One region of the Mixta mediterraneensis genome, then DNA from elsewhere that is predicted to be linked to it. Evidence: predicted binding sites of a transcription regulator. Region 1 holds the regulator's gene; the other holds the start of a gene.
What was found. Region 1 encodes LexA, which represses DNA repair genes until DNA is damaged. Its sites were predicted from a motif close to TNCTGTATGTACATACAGNA; they were not measured.

Region 1 (3,413 bases):
CTGGTTAATTGCGCTGTTGAAAGATAATTATAGTAATAAACCGGAGACTTGCTGGAACAATACAGATTATTTTGTAACCTGGCTCAAATTTTTGATTGATAACGTCAGACAGAAAACCAGGTTTTGCGTTGCCAGTGACGACGCCAGATAAGCCATAACGTCAGGCCCCGTAAGGAGAGAAACACCATAACAGCCAGCCACAAAGCATGATTGCCTAACCAGGGTAAAGTGAACAACGTGACAAAGTACCCCAGCGCTGCAATAGTCATGCTATTGCGCATTTCGCGTCCACGCGTTGCGCCAATGTACATCCCATCCAGCAAATAACACCAAACACCAATAAGCGGCATGATAATTTGCCACACCAAATAGCGATCGGCCATCAGCCGGAGCGCATTGATAGAGGTCAGCAAAGAGACAATCTGTACGCCAAATACGGCATAAATCAGTGAAAAAATGATTGCGACCAGCAGCGCCTGACGACAGGCAGCATGCCAGACATGCATTAATTTACTGCCGTCTTTTGCGCCATGCGCTTCACCGGCAAATGCTTCTACAGCATAGGCAAAACCATCAAGCGCGTAAGCGGTGAAAGTAATAAACATCAGCAGTACGGCATTAACAGCCACCACGTCAGGCCCAATACGTGCGCCCAACATTGTCAGCGAAGCAAAACAGAGTTGCAGCATCAGCGAACGCAGCATAATGTCGCGATTAAGCCTTAACAGACGGCCCATATCGCCACGCCAGCTCTGCTTAATCAAAGCCATATCAATGCCGCGTAGCGCTAATACGCGCCATACCATCGCGATGCCTACCGCCAGCGTTACGTATTCCGCTAATGCGGTTGCTGTCGCTGCACCCGCTACTTCCCAATGCAACCCCAGCACCAGCCATAAATCGAGCAGAATATTAACCAGATTCCCTACCACCAGCAGGATCACCGGTGCCCGGGCATACTGGACGCCAAGCAGCCAGCCCAGGATGACCAGGTTTGCCAGCGTCGCGGGGGCGCTAAGCCAGCGAATGTGGATGAACAGCGTCGCCTGCTCCAGTACCTGCGGATTCCCCCCGATCAAACGCGTAGCGAGTTGGCTAACCGGATCGCGTAGAAAAATAAATATTACTCCGGCTAGCAGCGCCAACATTAACGGCTGCGTAAGCGCGCGCGCCAGCGCAGCTTTGTTATTTGCACCAAAAGCCTGCGCTGTTAAACCGGTGGTACTCATGCGTAAAAAAAGTAACAGCATAAACAGGAAGCTGGTGATCGTGGTGCCAACGGCTACGCCGCCGAGATAAATCGGACTATCAAGGTGACCAATAACAGCGGTATCGACCAGCCCAAGCAGTGGAACGGTGATATTAGAAAGGATCATGGGCAGCGCCAGCCGCCAAAGATTTTTATCGGTTGCAGTCAGAAAACGCATTCGCAGATCCGTGCTCAGAGCCGCTGCATCAACAGTTAAAACAGCAGCGGCGAAACGTGGGCAGACAGAATAGCATCAGGATCAACGAACGGAAGCGGCTAACGCAGGATTACAGCCACTCACCATTACGAACCACACCAACCGCTAAGCCTTCAATTGTCAGCGATTGAGCACGCGTATCGACTATAATTGGTTCGAATTCACTGTTTTCTGGCAGGAGATGCACAACAGAACCCTGTTTTTTCCAGCGTTTTACCGTGACTTCATCATCAATACGCGCGACAACCACCTGTCCATTACGCACGTCTTGCGTTTTGTGCACTGCCAGTAAATCCCCGTCTATGATGCCAATGTCTTTCATTGACATACCACTGACGCGCAGCAGGAAATCTGCTGCCGGTTTAAACAGATCAGGATCGACTTTGTAATGCGTTTCGATGTGCTCTTGTGCCAGCAAGGGTTCACCGGCGGCAACACGGCCAATTAACGGCAAACCTTCAGAGGCCTCTTCTTCCATTAACAGGCGGATCCCACGGGAAGCACCAGAGACAATCTCAATTACGCCCTTACGCGCTAATGCTTTGAGATGTTCTTCTGCCGCATTAGGTGAACGGAAGCCCAGTTGCGCGGCGATTTCTGCACGCGTTGGCGGCATGCCTGTTTGATTAATGTGATCGCGAATCAGGTCATAGACCTGCTGCTGCCTGCTGGTTAACGCTTTCATCCCGCCCCCTGGTTGTTTATACAGTCGCTGTGAGTATATACAGGTATTGGCGAAATGGAAACCGAAAGTGGGGGAATAATCAGCCGGTTGACAGCTTCTGGAAAGCCTATCGCAAATGCGACCAAAGCAAGGCGATCCAAACAAAAACGGCCAGTATGATGCTCAGCAATACAGCAGCTGAACCCATGTCTTTTGCTCGCCCCGCCAGTGGATGGTGTTCTGGTCCGATACGATCAACCACCGACTCAATGGCGCTATTCAGGATTTCAACAATGATGACGAATACCACGGCACCAATCATTAATACGCGGGTTATTGTGTCTATGTCCAGCCAGCAAGCCACGACGATCGCAATTAAAGCCGCAATCGCTTCCTGGCGGAAGGCCGCCTCGTGTCGCCATGCGGCGCGCAGTCCTTGCCACGAATAACCGGCAGCTTTCACTATTCTGATAAAACCGACGGCATTATTTGCCATGTGATGGGAACCCTTTCAATGAATTGACGTCAATGTCTGGGCTGCGTGCCGTTGGCACCACCACAGATCTTCGCTGCACTTTCTGGTATGCTTGCGGCGCTTTGCTAACAAGAGGCTTCATGTTGTCTATGTCAGGTTGGCGTAAACTTTATTATAAATTACTGAATTTACCACTCTCGTTTTTGGTAAAGAGTAAGGCCATTCCGGCCGATCCCGTTTCTGAACATGGGCTGGACCCTACCCGGCCCATTATGTATGTTCTGCCTTACGATTCGAAGGCCGACTTACTGACTTTACGCGCGCAGTGTATTAAACACGATCTCCCTGATCCCCTCTCTCCGCTGGAGATTGATGGAACACTGCTGCCACGCCACGTTTTTATTCACGACGGGCCGCGCGTATTTCCCTATTTCGTGCCGAGTGTTGAGTCGGTCAAGATCTTCCATGATTATCTCGATTTACACCGCAATAACCCCGATCTCGATATTCAAATGCTACCGGTGACGGTTATGTTTGGTCGTGCGCCTGGCCGCGAGGTTCAGGGTGAAGATACACCGCATTTGCGCGTATTGAATAGCGTGCAAAAATTCTTCGCGGTAGTCTGGCACGGGCGTGACAGTTTTGTGCGTTTCTCTCCTACCGTTTCGCTGCGCCGTATGGCGACCGAGCATGGCACCGATCAATCTATCGCTCAGAAGCTGGCACGCGTCGCGCGTATACACTTTGCTCGTCAGCGTCTGGCTGCAATTGGGCCGCGCTTGCCAGCCCGTCAGGATCTCTTCAGTCG
Region 2 (3,413 bases), on a different contig from region 1:
ACCTTCATCAGCTGTGCGCTGTTGGCCCGCGGCTGCACGTCGTCAAAGAGGCTTAGCTGGCTCACCCCGTTAGGGGTAAAGTCATCGAGCATAATGCCGGCTTTCATGTACCGGCGACCTTCCAGCCAGATGCGGTCCAGGCTGCGCATGGCCACCTCAATGATGTCGCGCGTGTCCTGCGTGGGCAGCGTCAGCTTTTCACCGGCCGTGTTGCCGTAAAACACCTCGTTGACCGCGTGGGGTGAAGTCCGGATAAATACGCTGATGCGCCGGCAGAACTGTCGTTCCCCCCGGAGCTTCTCCGCCGCACGCGTGGCGTACTGGCAGAGCGCCTGCTGCATGGCCACCTTTGAGGTGATGCGCTCGCCGAAGGACCTGGAGCAGCAAATCTGCTGCTTGGCCGGCGGGAGTTCCTCGATCGGAATGCATGACTCGCCGTTCAGTTCCCGTACGGTCCTCTCCAGCACCACGTTGAAATCTTTGCGGATGAGGGCAGGGTGCGCGCGCGCCAGCTGCAGGGCATTGCTGATCCCCATGACGTTCAGTCTTTTGCCGATGCGCCGGCCAACGCCCCAGACTTCCTCTACGGGCTGATTGGCCAGCAGCGTTTCGGTGCGTTTCGGGTTGCCTGGCGTGAGTGCCAGCACGCCGCGGAACTGTTTCCACTCCTTGCTGGCCCACTGCGCGGATTTCGCCAGGGTTTTGGTCGGTCCCATGCCCACGCCCACGGTCAGCCCGGTTGTGGCCAGCACGTGCGCGCGCAGGCGCCGGCCAAAGTGTTCAAAGTCCTCGCAGCCATCGATGCCGGTCAGATCCAGGAACATTTCGTCAATACTGTACTGCTCAACCCGGGGCGTCATTTCCTCAAGAGCAGTCATTATCCTCATGCTAAGACTATGATAAAGCGCATAATTACTGCTGAAGACATGCACGCGCTCAGCGAAATCCTGCGTTTTGATCTGGAACCACGGCGCGCCCATTTTGATGCCGAGCTTTTTGGCACCGGCGCTGCGCGCGATCACGCAGCCATCATTATTTGAAAGCACGACGACGGGCTTACCGCGCAGGTCCGGGCGGAACAGCGCCTCACAGCTGGCGTAGAAAGAGTTGACGTCTGCCAGGCCAAACATGGGCATATTTACCTCCGGCGCGCGCGCGTGCTGTTGAACCACCAGGTGACCACGCCGAGCAGCTGCAACTCCTCCGGGTAAATTACGGCGTAGGCCGGATTCATCGGCAGCAGCGCGAGCCGCGGCTGCAGCTGCAGTCGCTTGACGGTGAATTCCCCTTCAACCTCGGCAATCACGATGTCCCCGTGCGATGCCTCCTCGGCCCGGTCAACCACCATGACGTCGCCGTCATAAAGCCCGAGGCCTTCCATGCTGCTGCCGCTGGCGCGCACAAAAAAGGTCGAGGCGCGCCGGCGGATGCAGAGCTCGTTGAGGTCCAGCTCCTTTTCAACGTAATCCGCGGCCGGGGAGGGGAAGCCTGCCGCACAGGGCTCGGCAAAGAGCGGTACGCGAACCCGGGGCGCACTGAGAGGTGGCCAGAACGGCATCAGGCCCTGAGCATAGGCGGCAGGCTTCATGATACGTTCTCCGGGCTAATAGCGGCCGCACTGGTAGCGGCTGTGAGTGCGTGGCGCATAATAAATTTCCCTCCGAATAATACTGTTTATGCATACAGTATTATTGAGGTGAATTTATCTTACAAGCAGGATGGAACAGGAAAATCAGTCTGACAGGCTCATCTGCCTGAAAGCTGTTCAGTTTTATTTTCTGCCACGTCGCTGGTCATATCCTGCAGCATCTTCAGCAGGAGCTCTTTGCTCAGTTGATCGGACTGCAGTGCCGGCATGATGTTAATGAGCGACAGGGTGACCGTGGCCATGGCCACCGATCGCTTAACGATGTCGGCATTCTCATAAATCAGATAGGTGCGCAGGCTCACCCCGAGTTCAGCTGCGGCCCGTTCACGGCTCCACAGCTGACCTTTACGCCACAGCCTCAGCTGCCATCCCGTCATGTGCATTTCTCCTCATTGTTCTCTCTCATCATAACGCTGAAAAAGTGCAGTTTCTGCACTTTTTAAAAAAGTTATCCTGCGCTTATGGCCGTCATGCCAAGACGGATGTCGCTGCGCTCCGCTGCTTAACGGCGTCATCGCTTCGCCTGACCCCGGTTTGAGCACCCATGGTCACTGCCGGGCTTCGCCTGACAAGGCTGCACCGTGCCTTCACCTTAGCCGGGCGGCTTCGCCAACAAGGGAAGCTGTCGCCGGCTGCTCACCCGTTCCCCGCCGTGCGCGGGACATTCAGTCCGCTCCGGCGGCGCGTGCGGCTTGCGCATCCGCCCCTGTTTGCTCAGCTGTCCGCCCGGCTGCCGTGGCGGCACGGTGCAGATGGCACCGTGCAAACCTTAACGGAGGAGTCGACATGCCGAACTGGTGTGCCAACAGGCTGCGGGTCACAGGCCCGGAAAGTGAAGTTTCAAAGGTCAGGGCGCTGATGGAAGGGAGCGCTGAGGCGCCCGGTTATCTGCGCGCAGCGGGAGAGGGGATCCATCTGTTTCTGGCCGGGTGTGCCGGTCTGCTGCAGACGGTCACGCCCACAGAATACGCGCCGTACCCGGCGCTGACGACTGCGATCGGCCAGAACACGTCCGGGAACCTCGCCTTTTCAGCGTGGGTGGTGCAGCTGCGTGAGGGCGCCGAACTGACGCCCGTAACCTGCGGGCAGCTGCACGCGATGTGGCTGGCCAGTGGCCTGCGGAACATGACGTGGGAGGCGCTCACTGCAGACCAGCTGGCCGTTATTACCGCGCTGTGGGAAAAGAAGAGAGGTGACTGGCAGATAACGCTGCGTGGCCAGAATCTCAGCGAGGTCTGGAACCGGCTCTGCCGGGAAGAGCAGCCGCCGTGCATAACGCTGCCGTTTGACATGCTGCAGCTGCTTCCGCCGCGTCTCGATGCGGAAATCAACGGCTACAACGGTCGCCTGCTGGAAGGGGTGCCTGACGGGTATACCGACACCGCTGAGCGCTGCGGGACAAAGTGGCCGCACGCGCACGACCTTAACCTGTCGTACTTTGCAGACACGTCCTTTGACGCTGACTTCGATACACCCTGGTCGCCGCCCTCCCCGGAAGTGCTGTGTGCACTGACGGAACGTTACGGCGTCACCGCTGAACACTGGTATGCCGAAGCGGGCTGCGACTACTGCGGATGGGCAACCTACTCTGGCGGCATTCAGCTGGAAGAACGCTGTGACTCGCTGGAGTGGAGCGAAGAGGAAGATGAGGACGGCTACCGTGACGTGACCGGCCCGGATTGGATTATTGACAACGTGGCCAGCTACGGCGGCTGAACCTGAGGCGGCGGGCGTAGTCCCGCCGGTAACAGCATGAGTAAATACA

Region 2: a site for LexA is predicted at 1,669-1,688, ahead of umuD (translesion error-prone DNA polymerase V autoproteolytic subunit). Genes of this name have one in related genera too.

The regions. Positions count from the first base shown of each region.
Region 1 covers NZ_JASUAZ010000040.1:9,868-13,280, forward strand. Annotated here, with positions in the region: gene dinF (MATE family efflux transporter DinF) at 105-1,427, opposite strand; gene lexA (transcriptional repressor LexA) at 1,537-2,151, opposite strand; gene QRY16_RS17515 (diacylglycerol kinase) at 2,258-2,626, opposite strand; gene plsB (glycerol-3-phosphate 1-O-acyltransferase PlsB) at 2,755-3,413, shown strand, end outside.
Region 2 covers NZ_JASUAZ010000055.1:14,946-18,358, forward strand. Annotated here, with positions in the region: gene umuC (translesion error-prone DNA polymerase V subunit UmuC) at 1-1,130, opposite strand, end outside; gene umuD (translesion error-prone DNA polymerase V autoproteolytic subunit) at 1,139-1,588, opposite strand; gene QRY16_RS19720 (XRE family transcriptional regulator) at 1,747-2,025, opposite strand; gene QRY16_RS19725 (DUF1281 domain-containing protein) at 2,507-3,364, shown strand; gene QRY16_RS19730 (hypothetical protein) at 3,401-3,413, shown strand, end outside.